4 regions of the Clostridium felsineum DSM 794 genome follow, and region 2 is predicted to be linked to each of the others. Evidence: riboswitches for the same ligand, from Rfam matches in the RefSeq annotation. Region 2 holds a riboswitch; each other region holds the start of a gene.
What was found. A riboswitch is a leader RNA that binds a small molecule or an ion and turns the genes downstream of it on or off. The one in region 2 is predicted to bind S-adenosylmethionine.
Positions count from the first base shown of each region.

Region 1: another riboswitch for S-adenosylmethionine. It lies ahead of metH (methionine synthase); the one in region 2 lies ahead of CLFE_RS20745 (trans-sulfuration enzyme family protein).
Region 3: another riboswitch for S-adenosylmethionine. It lies ahead of CLFE_RS22300 (NifB/NifX family molybdenum-iron cluster-binding protein); the one in region 2 lies ahead of CLFE_RS20745 (trans-sulfuration enzyme family protein).
Region 4: another riboswitch for S-adenosylmethionine. It lies ahead of metA (homoserine O-acetyltransferase MetA); the one in region 2 lies ahead of CLFE_RS20745 (trans-sulfuration enzyme family protein).

Region 1 covers NZ_CP096980.1:4,049,226-4,054,051, forward strand. The annotation lists gene yhbH (sporulation protein YhbH) at 1-239, opposite strand, end outside; gene CLFE_RS18880 (PrkA family serine protein kinase) at 244-2,166, opposite strand; SAM riboswitch class I at 2,452-2,552, shown strand; gene metH (methionine synthase) at 2,625-4,826, shown strand, end outside.
Region 2 covers NZ_CP096980.1:4,472,145-4,476,970, forward strand. The annotation lists gene CLFE_RS20740 (trans-sulfuration enzyme family protein) at 1-907, opposite strand, end outside; gene CLFE_RS20745 (trans-sulfuration enzyme family protein) at 921-2,078, opposite strand; SAM riboswitch class I at 2,154-2,255, opposite strand; gene CLFE_RS20750 (hypothetical protein) at 2,526-3,227, shown strand; gene CLFE_RS20755 (hypothetical protein) at 3,326-3,604, opposite strand; gene CLFE_RS20760 (PTS sugar transporter subunit IIC) at 3,710-4,826, opposite strand, start outside.
Region 3 covers NZ_CP096980.1:4,814,662-4,819,487, forward strand. The annotation lists gene CLFE_RS22285 (nitrogenase component 1) at 1-383, opposite strand, end outside; gene CLFE_RS22290 (nitrogenase component 1) at 384-1,850, opposite strand; gene nifH (nitrogenase iron protein) at 1,863-2,684, opposite strand; gene CLFE_RS22300 (NifB/NifX family molybdenum-iron cluster-binding protein) at 2,705-3,043, opposite strand; SAM riboswitch class I at 3,112-3,219, opposite strand; gene CLFE_RS22305 (carbohydrate-binding protein) at 3,797-4,826, shown strand, end outside.
Region 4 covers NZ_CP096980.1:2,430,269-2,435,094, forward strand. The annotation lists gene clpA (ATP-dependent Clp protease ATP-binding subunit ClpA) at 1-1,563, shown strand, start outside; SAM riboswitch class I at 1,642-1,743, shown strand; gene metA (homoserine O-acetyltransferase MetA) at 1,848-2,753, shown strand; gene CLFE_RS11480 (carbohydrate-binding protein) at 3,730-4,826, shown strand, end outside.

The DNA.
Region 1 (4,826 bases), 420 kb from region 2:
CCATTTCCACTTCCAACGTAAGAACTATTGTTGCCATAAACAAATTTGTATTCCTTAAGTCCCCTTATTGGTATTTTAATTTTTTTATTATGACTTTCCCCAATTATGCTCTCTTCTGAAACTATATCCGCAAGATTATCTTTAATTGCTTTTTCAACTAACTCCTTATGCCTTCTTCTGTCTCCTATAGTTCTATCGTGTTCTGTAGGATTGATACTGTAATCTCTAAAAATAGCCATACTATCAATCCTTCCACAAATTGTTAGCAGCGTATTTTAATATAACATCGCAGCAATGATCGCAATAGCCATTCTTCTTCATTTCCTCAACCATAGCATTATACTTTTCGTCCTGCTCTTTATCCCTTACTCTTGATTTTGTTATTATTCTTGACAAATCCTTAACTGAAGAGGTAAGCTTCTTTTCGATGGCTTCTTTTAAGGGCTCATATGCATCATAAGCTATTTTCCCGCCATTTCTTACTACATAAAACATATACGATGTAACATCAGTTCTAAAACCTTTAGATGAGCTTTCAGATATACCTATTTGCTCTTCTATGGATCTCATAAACTTCTCATCTGGATTAAGCTCTTCACCTGTTGAGTTATCCTTAATTCTCGTTTTATTTACAAAGGCCTCTGCATTATCTAAATAATTATTAAATAAAGTTTCTGCTTGCTCTCTATAGCTATGAATAAATGCTTTCGTTATCTCTTTTTCCAAAACTTTATTATATTCTTTTCTTATTACGTTTTGTACAAAGCCTAAATACTTTTTCTTTTCATCATCAGCTATGTCAAGATCCTTAACTGATCTTATAATGTTTTCCATTATGCTCAAAGGATTTATGCAGTCATATTGTGAGCTTGAAAGAGCGTTATCTATAGTTTTCACTATGAATCTTGTAGATATTCCATTCATGCCTTCTGCCATTCCTGCTTCTTCCCTAAGTTCACTTATATCAACCTTCTTAGTAGTTCCATTTTCTACAATATCTTCTCCATTGTATATCTTAAGTTTTGTTGCTAAATCAACCTTTGAAGATGGTTTAAGTCTTGAAAGTACTGCAAACATAGCTGCAACACTTAAAGTATGTGGTGCTATATGCGCTGTAAAATTACTCTTCTTAAGAATTTTTTCATATATTTTTTTCTCTTCATTTAATTCCAAGCAATAAGGTACTTCAATCTTTACAATTCTATCTAGTATAGCTTCATTTGTATGGTCTGATTTAAACTTAGTCCATTCTGCCTCGTTAGAATGTGCTATTATAAGTCCATCAAAATATATCATTGCTCCTTTACCTGGTGATGGTATTGATTTCTCTTGAGTTGCTGTTATTATTGTATGCAAATATTCTACATCGTTTTTAAATACTTCTATAAACTCTACGAGTCCTCTGTTACCAACATTAAAAGCTCCATTTAATGAGAAAATCCTTGGATCATCCTCTGGGTATAAATCCATTTTAGATATATCTATACTACCAGTTAAAATTGATGTATCCTGATTATTAGGATCAACAGGTGGTACTACTCCAATTCCCTTTCTTGACCTTATAGAAAAGCCATTACTAACTATAGGGAATTTCTCATACTCACCATTGTATTCATGCATAAGTCTATATCTACAAACAGGGCATAAATCTCCTTCAATTTCAACTCCAAGCAAATCTTGAAACTCTTCTCTTAAATGTTTAGGAATAAGATGCAGTGGTTCTTCTCTCATAGGGCAACCTTTTAATGAATAAACTGGTTTTGCTTCCTCAAGTGCTCTTTTTATTGATTCAACTAAAGAAGATTTTCCTGCTCCTACAGGTCCTACAAGATAAAGTACCTGTCTTGCTTCCTCACCTTTCATTGATGCTGCGTTCAAATAATTCATAAGCTTCATTATGACCTTATCTATACCAAAAAAGTCATTCTTAAAAAAGTTGTATCTTTTTATTACTTCATTTCCATAAATTTTCCTTATCCTATGGTTTTCCTCTGGTCTTAAAATTTCAGAGCCTTTATTTTTTATGAGATCATATATTCTTTTGTGAGCTAGTTTAACAACTTCTGGATTCTTCTTAACTATATCAAGATATTCTATAAATGTACCTTCAAATTTCGTTTTTCTTGTGCTAATTCTATCATTCTCTATAATTTCTTTAAAATCCATGAATGCACCTCCAATCATTTTATAACATCCCTTTTGAAAGTAATTAAATTCTATATAAAATTGATATATAAGTTGTGAAAGTTCTAATACATTCTGACTTTTAAACATCTTAGAGTCTAAGCTATTAAGCAGTGATATTTTAGAAGCCATAAAATAAGAACTTTATTACAACATATATATTGGGAATGAAATATCTATAATAAATATATGTATTTATTATTGTAAAATTACTGTATTGACATTTTTTAATTTAACTAATATAATAAAATCAAATTTAATAATAGAATCTTATCAAGAGTGGTGGAGGGACTGGCCCTTTGAAACCCGGCAACCAGTATATTTTATACGCGGTGCCAAATCCTGCAGCAAATGCTGATAGATGAGAATAATCACGAATGTAAGCCCGAGGTTATTTCCAAGGGCTTTTTATTTTATCCTAATTCTAAGGGGGCAAACTCATGAATTTTTCAATACAAAAATTACTAGATAGAAAAATTTTAGTTTTGGATGGAGCTATGGGAACCTGCATTCAAGCTTTAAATTTAAACGAAAATGACTTTAGTGGAAAGGTATCCTGCTCTTGTCATTCAAACCAAAAAGGTAACAATGATATTTTAAATTTAACAAATCCAGACATAATAGAAAACATCCATAAAAGATATCTTGAGGCAGGTGCAGATATAATAGAAACAAACACCTTTAACTCAAATGAAATATCTCAAAAGGATTATAATATGCAGGAGAAGGTATATGAACTAAACTTTAAAGGTGCTTCTCTTGCGAAAAAAGCTTGTCAGCACTATACAAATTTAAATCCTGAAAAGCCTAGATTTGTAGCTGGCTCAATAGGACCAACTAATAGAACTGCTTCTCTATCACCAGATGTTGAAAATCCAGGCTTTAGAAATGTGAGCTTCGATGATTTATTAAATGCTTATAAAAATCAAATAGAAGGCTTAGTCGATGGAGGTGTTGACCTTCTATTAGTTGAAACTGTATTTGACAGCTTAAATGCTAGAGCCGCAATAGTTGCAGCTAAAAAGGTATTTGAAGAGAAAAAAATAAATCTTCCTATTATAATTTCGGGAACTATTGCGGACAAAAGTGGAAGAATACTCTCCGGGCAAACTCTGGATGCCTTTGCTGAAAGTTTAAAGGATGAAAATGTAATTGCCATAGGTCTTAATTGTTCCTTTGGCGCCAAAGAACTTGTACCTTTTATAAAAATACTTTCAGAAACTCAAAATAGATACATATCCTTTCATCCAAATGCAGGTCTTCCAAATTCTCTTGGTGAGTATGAAGAACTACCAGAGGAAACTGCTTCTCTTGTAAAAAGTCTTGCACTTTCTTCTCACCTAAACATAGTTGGAGGTTGCTGTGGTACTACACCAGAACATATAAAAGCAATAAGTGAAGCCGTGCGCGGCATCCCTCCAAGAAAATTACCCAATTTAAAACCAGAAACAATTTACAGCGGACTTGAAAATGTAAAAATAAATGATAATAGTAACTTTATTAACATTGGAGAAAGAACGAATGTAGCAGGCTCAAGAAAATTTGCAAGACTCATACGTGAAAAAAATTATGAAGAAGCTCTAACTATTGCAAGACATCAAGTTGAAAATGGTGCCCAAATTATAGATATCAACTTTGATGATGCACTTTTAGATGCCCCTTCTGAAATGGAAACTTTTTTAAGACTTATTGCCAGTGAACCAGAAATTTCAAAGGTTCCAGTGATGATAGATTCCTCCAATTTTGAAGTACTTAAGGTTGGTTTAGAATCCATACAAGGAAAAGCTATAGTAAACTCCATAAGTCTTAAGGTTGGAGAAGAAAAATTCATTGAAGAAGCAAAATTCATAAAAAACTTTGGAGCTGGCGTAGTTGTAATGGCATTTGATGAAAAAGGTCAGGCGGATACCTATGAAAGAAAAATTGAAATCTGTAAAAGAGTTTATGAAATTCTCACAGAAAAAGTTAAATTTCCAGCTGAAAATATAATATTTGATCCAAATATATTAGCTATAGCAACAGGAATTGAAGAACACGACAATTATGCAGTTAACTATATAAAAGCAGTTAAATGGATAAAAGCAAATCTTCCCTATGCTAAAGTTAGTGGAGGCGTTAGTAATCTTTCCTTCTCCTTTAGGGGTAACGACATTATAAGAAAAGCTATGCATTCTGTTTTTCTTTATCATGCAATAGACGCGGGAATGGACATGGGGATTGTTAACCCTGCAATGATTGATCTATATGACGATATGGATAAAGAACTTCTAGAAAAAGTAGAGGCTGTTGTACTTAATAAATCTAAAGACGCTTCAGATGCACTTTTGGAGGTTGCAGAAAATTATAAAAATCAAACAACTTTAGTTAAAAGCGATGTAGACCAATGGAGAAATAAAGCTCCAAACGAAAGATTGAGTTACGCTATAGTTAAGGGAAATGTTGAATTTATAGAAGAAGACGTGGAATTAACAAGGAAGAATTATTCTAAAGCACTTGAGGTTATAGAGGGTCCTTTAATGGATGGAATGAAAAAAGTAGGAAAACTCTTTGGAGAGGGAAAAATGTTCCTTCCTCAGGTTGTAAAAAGCGCTAGAGTTATGAAAAAGGCTGTTGAATGTCTTCTTCCTTATATAAATGAAGAA
Region 2 (4,826 bases):
TGCTGGCTTCAAAAGATAGTACAGCTCCTGCGCCTGAGGCTTGTGAAAAGTGTATTTCTCTTCCTATATGACTTGGCATTCCTGGATAATACACTCTATCTACAAATTTGTTTAGTAATAGCCATTTTGCTAGTTCTGTGGCGTTATTTTGCTGATAGTTAAGTCTAATCTTTAGGGTCTTTATTCCTCTTAATAATAGCCAGGAGTCCTGTGGGCTTAGTACTGCTCCAAATGCATTTTGAACGAAATATATTTTATCTGCTAGTTCTTTTGTTTTTGCAACAACTAATCCTGCTATTATATCACTGTGTCCATTTAAAAACTTTGTAGCGCTGTGAACTACTATGTCTACTCCAAGCTCTAGTGGTCGCTGAAGATATGGGGACATAAAGGTGTTGTCTGCAATTACTAAAAGGTTAAATTCTTTAGCAAGCTTTACGATTTCTCTTATGTCAGTTACCTTCATTAATGGGTTAGACGGTGTTTCTATATAAATAGCTTTTGTGTTGTCTTTTATTGAGTATCTTACTTCTTCTATGTTGGTTGTATCAACGAATTCACATTCTACTTCAAATTTCGAAAAAAATTCTGTTGTTATTCTATATGTTCCTCCATAAACATCCTTAGGTACAATTATGTGGTCATGAGCTGAAAAAATGCTTAATACAGAAGATATTGCAGCCATACCTGATGAAAATGCAAAGCCTTTATAGCCACCTTCTAATAGTGCTATAGTTTTTTCCAATGCTTCACGTGTTGGATTTCCTGATCTTGAATAGTCATAAACTATATTTCCATCTATGTTTTCTTGGTGAAAGGTAGAGGTTTGATATATAGGTGTTGTGATTGCTCCTGTTCTTTTATCTCCTTCAAATCCACTGTGTATAAGTTTAGTTCCGAATTTCATTTAAATTTCCCCCTTATTTTGTGCCGATAGCTCTTTTCAAATCTTTTATTAAATCCTGTGCGTTTTCAATTCCTACTGAAAGTCTTAAAAGTTTATCTGTTACTCCTAAGCGCTGTCTTATATCGTCTGGTATATCTGCATGGGTTTGTGTGTATGGATAGGTTATTAAACTCTCTACCCCTCCAAGGCTTTCAGCAAATATTATGACTTTTACTCTTTCAAGAATTTTTTCTACAGTTTCCTTACTGTCTACATAAAATGAGATCATACCTCCAAAACCAGATGCTTCATTTTTTAAAATGTCATGACCTTCATGCTCTTCTAGACCTGGATACAAAACCTTGATCACCTTTTCCTGCTTTTTTAAAAAATCTGCTATTTTGATGGCGTTTTCCTGCTGCCTATCAAGTCTTATATGAAGAGTTTTTATTCCTCTTAAAATTAGCCAACTGTCAAAGGGTGCTAGCACTGCTCCAATGGAATTTTGTATAAACCTCAATTTTTCAGTTAACTTCTCATCATTTAAAATAACAAAACCAGCTAGGGCATCATTATGTCCACAAAGATATTTAGTTCCACTATGAATAACTATGTCTGCTCCTAAGTTAAGAGGTTTTTGATAGTATGGTGTCATAAATGTATTGTCTACTATTAGTAGTGCATTGTGTTTTTTAGAAAGTTTGCTAACCTCTTTAATATCCGTAATTTTCATAAGTGGATTTGTTGGCGTTTCTAAATATATAGCTTTTGTGTTGTTTTTTATTTCTTTTTCTATGTTTGAAATATTCGTTGTATCTGTATATGTGACTTCAATACCATAATTTTTATAAATTTCTTCAAATATTCTATAGGTTCCACCGTACAAATCATCTGATACAATTATGTGATCTCCACTTGCAAATATAGTGAGTATACCTGATATTGCAGCCATTCCAGAAGAATATGCAAGACACGCTTTTCCGTTTTCAAGGTCTGCAACAGTTTTTTCAACTTCATCTCTAGTTGGATTTGCTGTTCTTGAGTAGTCATATCCTGTGCTTTTATTTAAGCCCTCATGTCTAAAGGTTGAGCTTTGGTATATTGGATAACTTATAGACCCAGTTCTAATCTCAAAACCACTTCTACCGTGAACAGCTTTTGTTTCAAATTTTGTACACTCTATATCTTCCATAATTTTTTTCCTCCCATTTTATAAAAAATAAAACTGCTCCTTATCCATAAAAAATAAGAAGCAGTTTTAAAAACATTCTCATCTCTCAGGATAAACCTGTAGGAATTAGCACATTTCCAAATACATGGATGTTGCCGGACTTCATAGGGCCTATCCCTCCGTCACTCTTGATAAGAAACAATTTATTTAGTTTTCGTATTTGTTTAGTATGATTATTATATACCTTATTTATAAGAATGTCTAGTATTTTTGTATTGTATAATTCTATAATTTAAAAATTGCTGTCTCAAAGGTCTTCCTTTGGCATTTTTTTTATGTATTTCCTCTTGACTCCTATATTTCTGCAAATTATAATATGTTTTATACATAAAATTTAATGTTGTTTATAATCTTTTTAAATAATGTTGGTGAAAATATGTATTTTTTTACAGTAGTTACAAAGGATGTGTGGTTACATTGAAGAAAAAGAAAAAGATATTAATCGCAGCTGCAACCTTGTTAGTTTTATTAACTACAGGATGTTCAAGTAAAAAACAAACTTCTGACAACACTTCAACCGTAAAAGCCGCTACCAAAGCCAAGCAAAAATGGGTTCTTAGCGATACTACCGCTGACCTAAAATCAAAATATAGTATATCCCAAACAGAATTTGTATCTAATGGTCAGGATATTATAAATATATTAAAAGATTTGTGCGATAAAGAAGGAATTACTTATACAACCAATTACAAGTATTCTAAGGGTCATTGGTTATCTTTCGATACTGGAAACATCAAATTAAAAAGTGAAAAGGGACATTCTTATACTATTTCATATACAGGAGATATTATAACTGCCTCCAACACTTCAAATGCTTTTAACAATGTTGAAATTGACGTCTCACAAAAAGATACGGGTAAACCCTTTGATGCTGACTCTTGCAAATTTCTAAAAAAAATCATAGTAAAATTAACTGATAATAACGATTATAATTTTAAAAGCTTTAATGATGCTGTTAAACAGGTGGATAAGGATTGTACTAAGAAAGTTTTATCAGACAGGTTAAAAACCAATTCAAAATCCTTTGAAACTGTACGAATTGTTAAATATAGCGAAAATAAAGATACTTTAGAATATAAATTTGTTACAGGAAAAATGAATTTAAAATAATTTAATAAGACACATTCTAACAAAATATTAGAACGTGTCTTTATATAAAAAACCTTAGATAGTATTGTATGGCCTATTTAAAAAACGCTTTTAAGTTTTTATGCTATCATTCTTTTTACAAATTCATTAACATCTTCAATTTTTAAAAGCTCTTTCTTTTGGAATGCTCTATCTGCTACTCCATTTGACATTTTTAATTTTATATTTAATGGTTGAGGTCCACCGTTTTTCTTTAAATCTTCATAAAATTGAGTATATCTTTCTTGTTCTGTTCCTTCATAAGTGCAATCATTGTAGTTAAAGTAATCTGTTGAAAAAGAATATTCAATTTTAAAATCCTCTGGACTCCCTGTTATTTTTATCTTAAATAATTTCATTTCTAATCCTCCTAATATACTATATTTACTATGTATAACTTGAATTTAATTGTAGGATTAGCCCAAAGAAAGCTTGAGCTAATCCACCAATTAATAATTAATTTTTTACTCTTCTGCCTCTCCAGATATTTCTTCCTGGAAGTATTCTTTGTCAAGTGCCTTAAAGAATGGGAAGTAAACTATAGCTGCTATTGCTATTATTACAAGCTGAAGAACTGCTCCTCGCCAACCTGCTACTATAAGTCCTGATAGTATAGGTGGTGTAGTCCATATCGCTTGAACAGCTGTAAAGCAAGGTACCAAACCAGTATATATTGCAAAGTAAGTTAATATTCCTGAAACAAGAGGGCAAACTAAAAATGGTATAAACATAAGTGGATTCAAAACTATTGGAAGACCGAAAAGAACTGGCTCGTTTATATTAAAACAACCTGGAACTAATGCAAGTCTACCTAACTGTTTAAGACGTTGTGATCTAGCAAATAAGAAACATGCTGCAACAAGTCCTAATGTTATTCCTGAACCTCCTAATGTTATAAAGTTATCTTGGAACTGCTGACATACTATGTGAGCATTTTTTCCAGCTCCTGAAGCTACTAATGCATGACCAGCTTTAAAAACATCCTGGTTTGCTAAAGTGTTTGCTTGGTATATTGATCCCATAACACCACCTATAAGAGTAGCACCATGAACACCAAAGAACCAGAAGAAAGATATAACAAATGGTATTGCTATTGCTCCACCTAATGAGTCCGTTATTCCTTGTAGTGGAATTTGTAATACTTTATAAATCCATTCAAGTGCAGTTTGACCTGTAACAACATTAAAGAATATGAATATACACATTGCACCTGTTATAATAACAGCACCTGGAATTAGTGCTGAGAAAGCATTTGCAACACCTGATGGTACACTTTCTGGAAGCTTAATTCTTATGTCACGTTTTAAGAACCATGAATAAATAAATCCTGTAAGTACTCCAATAATTATGGCAGCAATCATTCCTTTACCGCCAGTCCAGCCCTTAGGTATAACTGCTGAAACTTTATCTGCATGTTTCATTACAACTCCGCCAACTTTATCACCTATGTTAATTGGTGAATAACTTGGCATAACTATTAGAAATGCTACCGCACCCAAAAGTCCTGATGTTACAGGATCTTGGCCTTCATTTTTAGCATATTGAGCAGCTATTCCTATTACTGCTGCAATTGCCATAATA
Region 3 (4,826 bases), 340 kb from region 2:
CCCTTAAAACCTGGTGTTGAAGCATATATAACAGGCTTACCTGTATCGCTAAAACTTCTAACCACCTCCCCCGCATCATCTCCAATAACTTCTGAAGTACAACTTGTTAATACTATATATAACTCTGCATCTACTACTTTTAGTGCATTTTCAATAGTCTCTTTTAGTTTCTTCTCTCCACCAAATACAACTTCTTTTTCACTTATACTTGTACAGGGAAATATATGAAAAGAAAAGTGACCTGAGCTTCCAAAATCACTATGAAGTTTCCCTCCACAACCAGGTCCAGAATGCAGTATAGGAATTGCTCCTTGTATTGCATGAACTGTTTGCATAGCTGTTAATGCACATTTATATCTAGGCTGATCTAAAATTTTTGCCATTTATTTAGCCTCCCCCTTCAAGAATTTTGAATTATCCTGCTTATACCACCAATCTGTGTATGGAAGTGTAACCCTTGCCGCTAAATTCTTTTCAAAACTTCTATTTTTTATAGTATCCAGAACTGTATATGCAAAATCCAAAGTTCCTTTATAGCCAAATATCATATATTCATCATTTACACAAAGTGCTGACACTCCCTGCTTTATTGCCCAAACAGTAGTCCCTGGATGTCTTGAAAAATATATATCTGGTTTATATTCATTAATAATGTTTAATATTTCATAGTTTTGCTGATCTGCCACACTAACTTTAAAATTGTATGGGGAATTTTCCCCCAAATACTCAAGTGGTGCTGGAATTTTACCACTATCATGCTTCTTGTCATGATGCCATGATGCCGCCCACACAACTTCCATATCTAGTTCTTGCAATACACGGGCTACTTCATAAGTATATCCAGGTCCCATACCTAAAATTGCCCTAAGTCCTTTAAGCTCTTTTTTAACTTCTTCAATTTTAGGTATGTACTTTGCTCTTTCTCTTTCTATATAAGCTTCCACTTCTTTTTGTTTATTAATTACTCTTCCAATCTCTCTAAGCCAAGTTTCAAAGCCTGCAATACCTAAAGGATTTATTGTATTTACAAATGGAACTCCATACTTTTCCTTCAGTCCATTTCCAAGATAACTTCCAAGCACTCCACAAATACTTACCGTTGCTAACGCTTCTGATAAATGTGATAATTCCTCAATTGTAGAATTTTGATATAAAAATACTGGTTCTACATCAAACTCCTTAAACATTTTTATTATATTTTCTCTTTCACTTTCAAAAAAATTCTTAAAGTTTATAGTATTTCTTTTTTCAACTGGCGGCTTTACAATACTATTAAGCACAGCATGATCACTAGCGTCAAAACCCGTTGCCCAAATTCTTGATCTAAAACCCTCACAGTGGACTGCTGCTATTGGTACCGGTATTTCTTCTTTAAGTTCTTCAACAACACTATCCACATCTTCACCTATTATCCCAGATAAACAAGAGGTTCCTATAAAAATTGCCTTAGGCTTGTATCTCTTATATGTCTCTACTACAATCTTCTTTAAACTTTTTGCTGAACCAAATACAGTATCCTTTTCATTCATATCTGTTCCTACAAATACTGTAGAATTTTGAATTCCTCTTTTTGTTGCTAGTTGAGAATTTACTACATCTACTCCAGATGCCATAGCTGTACACCCTGAAGGTGCATGATTTATTACTGCTACATCTCTAATTCCTGCTAACTGTGCTAATGCACATCCTGCATTACACGAACTAGACTGACTAAAACATCTCTCTCTATTTTTTAAAGTTCCACACTTAGATTTATTTACAACATCACGCAAATCACCATTATAACCTGTTATTGACCCAAGTCTATTCTCCCTTGTTGGAACTGCTCCTAATTTCAAATTAATCGGCATTAAATCCACCTCCTACAAATCTGTTAATCCATATTCTGTTAATATTTCTTCTAATCTTTCCTGTGTCATGGGCTTTGGAACAACAAACATGTCGTTATTATCTATATTTTTAGCCAATATTCTGTACTCATCTGCCTGCTCCGCCTTTGGATCAAATTCAATCACCGTTTGTTTATTGATTTCTGCCTTAGTAACCATTGGACTTCTAGGGACAAAATGAATTAGTTGACTTCCTAGTTCTTTTGCAAAAGCATCTAAAAGCTCATACTCATTGGATACTTTTCTACTGTTACAAATAATCCCCCCAAGTCTTACTCCACCAGTATTTGCATATTTTCTTATACCTTTAGCAATATTATTGGCAGCATATAGGGCCATCATTTCTCCAGAAGCAACTATGTAAATTTCTTGTGCTTTTCCTTCACGTATTGGCATTGCGAAACCACCACATACAACATCGCCAAGTACATCATAAAATACATAATCTAAATCATCTGTATATGCGCCTAACTGCTCTAACATATTTATTGATGTTATAATTCCTCTTCCTGCACAACCAACTCCTGGTTCTGGTCCACCTGATTCAACACATTTTATATTTCCATAACCAACTCTCAAAATATTATTTAAATCTACGTCTTCACCCTCCTCACGAAGCGTATCTAGTACTGACTTTTGATTTAAACCTCCTAATAATAATCTAGTTGAATCTGCTTTTGGATCACATCCTACCACCATTATATTTTTTTTTAGTTCTGCTAACCCTGCTGTAAGATTTTGTGTTGTAGTTGATTTTCCTATTCCACCTTTTCCATAAATAGCTACTTGTCTCATTGATTCTTCCTCCTCTGCATTTAAGCTTGTCTTTCATAATATTGAATAAGTTTTTCTAATGCTACATCTATAGCTTCATGTATATCATATACATCTATTCCATGTGATCTAACTATATTTTCAGCTCCAGGTCCAATCTTTCCTATTAACAATGCTCTACAATCACTTATTTTCTCTATTAATGGTTTAAATTTATTCTTATGAAAATCACTGCATGGGCAATTTGTTATATTTTTTCTAGTTTCAATAAAATTATAATCTTTATCCTTAACTTCAAATATGAAAAATTGTAGTGCTGTTGCAAAATGTTGATCTACATAAACCCCATCTCCACTACCCACTGCTATTTTATAGCTCATATAAATCCACCTCCTTTATAAAAAAAGCTACATTTAGATAAGACTAAATGAAGCTTTTGCTTGCACTAGCCTTATCTTTCAGGTACACCTGCTGGAATTAGCACCTTATATGCAAACGAAACATACTGGTTGCTGAAGCTTCATTGGGCCAGTCCCTCAGCTTCTCTCGATAAGCACTATAAATATTAAATTAAATAAAAAGGCCGCGTTTACACTATTTCTCAATAATAGCGTAAACACAGCCTCTAGTTTTTCTAGTCAACTTTGTATTCCAAGTATTCCTATTTGTTTTATTGAATATCATTATATCAGTATGTCTTTTTATTGTCAAATACTTTTTCTCATAATATAAATTATCTGCTACCTCAAAAAGTGCCTTAAATCTCATGGGATGCTTACATAAAACTTTTTATACATTTGCCTTAAATGCTCATACTCTCCCGCTTTTTGTAGTTCTTGAGCTAAAATCAATTCACTCTCAACATATCTATAATTCATGTTAAAAAGCACTTCCCTTACTAATAATTAATTATAATATAATTCTTATAATGTATGTAATGTATTGACTGAAATGGTTATATTTTGTATCATAATAATAGACATAAAACAATAATTTATACTTTGTAAAATAACAACTTTAAGGGGGTGTGCTCATAAACAAGCTAGCTGACACAAATAAAATTATAATTTTAATATGGAGATGAGTATATTTTGTGTAAACGTTTAAAAATAAAAATTCTATCACTTTCTGTGATGTTTACATTAATTGGGTATAATTGTGCATTTAATTCAATTAAGGTGAACGCAAAAATAATGACCCATGGAACAACTTCAAAAAATATTAAAAATGGTGTTATACTTCATGCTTTCGATTGGTCGTTTAACAACATAAAAAAGGAACTTCCTAATATTTCAGCTGCAGGTTATACTTCTGTTCAAGTATCTCCAGTTCAGGGAACAAAAAATAGTAGTATAAATAGTTCCGATTGGTGGCTTTTATATCAACCAACAAATCAATCCATAGGAAACTCTCAACTTGGAAGTTATAAGGATTTTAAAGATCTCTGCAGTGAAGCAAAAAACTATGGCATATCCATAATTGTGGATGCTGTAATGAATCATATGGCTAATAACGGAAATAAAGATGAACTTGCTCCTGAAGTAGATTCAAGTTTCAAAGATCCAAGTTTTTATCATCATAATGGACAGTGCAATGATTGGAATAATAGAGAAGACATAACCCAAAAAGGTGTGGGAATGCCTGATTTAAATACTCAAAATCCCGCAGTTCAGGGGAAAGCAATTAACTTTCTAAACCAATGTATAGATGCTGGTGCAAGCGGTTTCCGTTTTGATTCTGCTAAACACATAGAAACAGACTTAGGATTAGACGCCAATACCCCATGGGCGAGCAACTATTGGGAAAATGTTTTAGGAAGCCTCCACAATAAATCAGATCTATATATTTATGGTGAAGTCCTTCAAGATGGAAAAGTAGATAATATTTCAGCCTATGAAAGCCTTATGAATGTTGAAGCAAGCAGCTATGATGCATCTCTTCGAAAAGCAGTTAAATTGGGAGATTTTACTGATGCGAAAGGTATGGGTGGACTTGATAATAATAAATGTGTAGATTTTGTTGAAACCCATGATGAATACGAAAATGGTACAAGTAAAGACCTAACAGACTGGCAGCGAAAAGCTGGTTGGGCAATAGCAGCTTCACGATCTGGCTCTGTCCCTTTATTTTTTGATAGACCAACAGAAAGTATAGGAAGTGAAG
Region 4 (4,826 bases), 2.0 Mb from region 2:
GCTTTAATTGCTGAAAACAAGGTGCCAAATGTTTTAAAAGGTAGTAAGATTTACACTTTAAATATGGGAACCATGGTAGCTGGAACAAAATATAGAGGTGACTTTGAAGAAAGAATAAAAAATGTACTCAATGAAATATCGAAATCTTCAAAACCGATAGTCTATATTGATGAAATACACACAATTATAGGCGCTGGCGCTGTATCAGGTGGAACTGTAGATGCAGCTAATATATTAAAGCCATACTTTACTGATGGTAAAATAAAATTTATAGGTTCAACTACTTATGATGAATACAAAAAAATATTTGATAAAGATAGAGCTTTATCCAGAAGATTTCAAAAAATAGATGTAGGTGAACCAAGCATTAACGAAACCTTTGATATTCTTATGGGTATAAAAACTAAATATGAAGAGTTTCACAATGTACACTATACTAATGCATCCCTTAAAGCAGCAGCTACTCTTTCTTCTAAATGCATAAATGATAGATTTTTGCCAGACAAGGCAATTGATGTAATTGATGAATGTGGAGCAGCAGCTGAAATGAATAGAAAGGGCGATGAGAAGGTATATATAAATGTACGTGATGTAGAGAATATAATATCTTCTATATCAGGTATACCAGTAAAAGATTTATCTAAAAATCAAATAGAGAAGCTTAAGAACTTAAAGAAAAATCTTAAAGGTAAAATTTTTGGTCAAGATAAAGCTTTAGAATCAATAGTTCAGTCTATTAAGAGATCAAGCGCTGGTTTTAATGATGAAGATAAACCTGTAGCAAGTTTTCTTTTCGTAGGTCCAACTGGTGTTGGTAAAACAGAAATATCAAAGCAGTTAGCAAAAGCTCTAAATATAAAGCTTATACGATTTGATATGAGTGAATACCAAGAAAAGCATACTGTTGCTAGGCTAATAGGTTCACCTCCAGGTTATGTAGGCTATGAAGAAGGGGGCCTTTTAACAGATGCAGTGAGAAAGAATCCGTACTGTGTTCTTCTCTTAGACGAAATTGAAAAAGCTCATTCTGATATCTTAAATGTACTTCTTCAAGTTATGGATTACGCAACTCTTACTGATAACAGTGGAAAAAAAGCTGATTTTAGAAATATTATATTAATAATGACCTCTAATGCGGGTGCTTCAGAAATAGGTAAAAATAAAGTTGGTTTTGGAAATAGAGTTGTAGGAGAAGATAATATAGATAAAGAAGTTTCTAAGATATTTTCTCCTGAGTTTAGAAATAGACTTGATGATATAATAATTTTTAATAAAATGGATGAAGATATGGCAGTTCGTGTGGTTAAAAAATCCATAGACGAATTCCAAAAGAAGCTAAGTAAAAAGCATATAAAAATTAAAGTCACAGATGAGTGTGCTAAATGGATTGCAGCTAAAGGCTTAACTTCTAATTATGGTGCGAGAGAAATTTTAAGAATCATACAAGAAAAAATCAAGCCTTACTTTGTAGATGAAGTTCTTTTTGGAAATCTAACAAAGGGCGGAGAAACAGTAATTGATGTAAAAAATGATGCTATAAAATTTCATAATGTAGGTAAATAATGTCTTTTGAATGTTGACAATATATAAAAATTGTACTATAGTATAACTGTTATTTAATGAAAATTATATACGTATTATTTCTTATCAAGAAGGCGGAGGGACTGGCCCAATGAAACCTGACAACCGGCAAATGTACGGTGTTAATTCCTGCAAAACTTATTTAGTTTTGAAAGATAAGAAAACAGTTTATTAATAATAAATTAATTTGTGATTAATAATCCGTTTTTCTTATGAAAGGCGGATTTTTTATATTAAAATTTATTAAGACTAGGACGGTGAACTAAATGCCTATAAAAATACCTGATAATCTTCCAGCAGCAAAAACCTTAAATGAAGAAAATATATTTTTTATGCATGAGAATAGGGCATACCATCAAGATATAAGACCACTTAACATTCTTATAGTGAATTTGATGCCCACTAAAATAATTACAGAGACACAAATATTAAGACTTATTGGAAACTCGCCCATTCAGGTTAATCCAACTTTCATTCATACGCAAACACATAAATCTCAAAACACTTCAGAGGAACATCTGATTAAATTTTATGAAACTTTTGAAGATATTAAAAATTACAAGTTTGATGGTATGATAGTAACTGGTGCTCCTGTTGAAACACTTACTTTTGAAGAAGTAGATTACTGGGATGAACTATGCAAGATTTTTGATTGGTCAGTTACTAATGTAACCTCAACCATACATATATGTTGGGGTGCACAGGCAGGTCTGTATCATCATTATAAAATACCTAAACATAGACTTAATGAAAAAATATTTGGAGTATTTGAGCATCACCTTAATGAAAAAAATATAAAATTAACAAGAGGATTTGATGAGAAATTTTATGCTCCACATTCAAGACATACTTATGTAAAAAAAGAGGATATAGAGAATAATCCTAATATAAGAATTTTAGCTGAATCTGATGAGGCTGGAGCATATATAGTTGCATCTAAAAACGGCAAAAATATCTTTGTAATGGGACATGCTGAATATGATAGTGACACCTTGAATCAGGAATATCTTCGTGATAAAAATCAAGGTATGGATATAAAGCTCCCTAAGAATTATTTTAAAGATGATGATCCAGAGAAGGGACCTATGGTTACCTGGAGAGGTCATGCTAATCTTTTATTTTCTAACTGGCTTAATTACTATGTATATCAAGAAACTCCGTTTGAACTTTAGAAAAGCTATAAAATTCATCTAGTACAATTGTTTGTAGAGATTTTTGATAAAAAATGAGAAATGTTGTTTTTAAGACATAAGCAATAGGGGTAAGGAATTCTCATGTGTTTTAAGAAAAAATAATAATGAATTTAAAGATATAAGCATTACTGAGAGGTAGTGCTTATTTTTATCGTATTATAAATATTTTAATTTAGTATAAATACATAATTGCAAAAGTATATATCGACATAAATAGCATGTGCCAAGCAAACTTTGATAGTATAAGATATTCACTAATGGTGACATAGTAATTATAAGTGATAAAAATAATACTCAATCTGCATATAGAATTTAGACAAACTTACTGTCGAACAGATTTATTATATATCAGCATATTAGCAATGAATCTTGTGTAGCAATATACATGAATATTTTGTTTGTAAATTATGTTTATATAAATAAAATTCACCCAAATTAGTATTTATTAAGTATATATATGATAATTATTGTAAATATGTTAAAAATATGGTATTATTATATTAACTTATTATAGCGAATTAAGAAGAATAATTGTATTAAAATGAAATTCATCAAAATTAACTATTCCAACAAATTATCTTGAGTTTAATTCACAAAGTGATTTTATAAGTGTATTAAAAAATATACAGGACTCACGCCTAAACAATATAGCAAAATTATTATCGTTTAGATTGGACATTAGATGCTTAAAGATAAAACATTTTTTATTCCACTTATCCTTCATTGTGAAACGCTTTTATGTTATGCCATTAGGATACACTTGATTAAATAGCATGTATATTCTTTAGATAGACTATTTATAACGCATAAAATGGATATTATATTGTTATCGAGTGGTCCTAATTTGCATATATCCCTAATCAATCCTGTTTAGATTGTTTTTAAAGTAAGGTGGTGGTAATTTCAGGTCTAATATTATTTTGTGGAATTAAAAAAATAAGGAGGATTATATGTTATGAAAAAAAAGCTATTAAGTTTAGTATTAATTTTTTCAATGATAATTTCATTAGCATATTGTGATTTTTTACCAAATAATAAAACTGTAAACGCCATGACTTCAGATCCTGTGGTATTAAGAGCTGAAAACTATTCGAATATGAGTGGTGTTCAAACAGAAACTTGCTCAGAAGGTGGTAAAGATGTTTCATATATTGATGCAGGAGATTGGATGTCATTTTATTCCGTGAATTTGCCAGTAACAGGACAATATACAGTGGAATATCGAGTTGCATCGTTAAATGGTGGAGGAGTAATAAGTTTAGAGAAATCTGGTGGAAATCCAGTTTATGGTACTGTTAATGTTCCTTCAACGGGCGGATGGCAAAATTGGCAAACTATTTCTCAAACTGTTACATTAAATGCAGGAGCTCAAGACATAGGAATAGGTGTACCAAAAGGGGGATACAACATTGAATGGATAAAATTCACCCCTGTTGGCGATACACCATCACCAGTAACATTAAGAACTGAAAATTATTCAAATATGAGTGGTGTTCAAACAGAAACTTGCTCAGAAGGTGGCAAAAATGTTTCATATATTGATGCAGGAGATTGGCTGGCATTTTATTCTGTAAATTTGCCAGTAACAGGACAATATACAGTAGAATATCGAGTTGCGTCACTAAATGGTGGAGGAGTAATAAGTTTAGAGAAATACGGCGGAAATCCAGTTTATGGTACTGTTAATGTTCCTTCAACGGGCGGATGGCAAAATTGGCAAACTATTTCTCAAACTGTTACATTAAATGCAGGGTCTCAAGACATAGGAATAGGCGTACCAAAGGGTGGATATAACATTGAATGGATAAAATTCACCCCAACTGGAAGTACACCAGTAACACCACCTACAGAAATATGGAATAACCCAGCTGTAGGCATAAATATCAATGGTCAGCAGGCCAATGGTTCAGTTTCAACAGTAAAATCTTCAAATTGGGATACCATAACAACTCCTTACTTGCCTGGAATGGCAATAGTAAACAATCTTTGGGGTATCGGAAAAAATGGAACTGGTTCTGGAAGCATATTTACTGAGAAAGTAAACAATAAAGA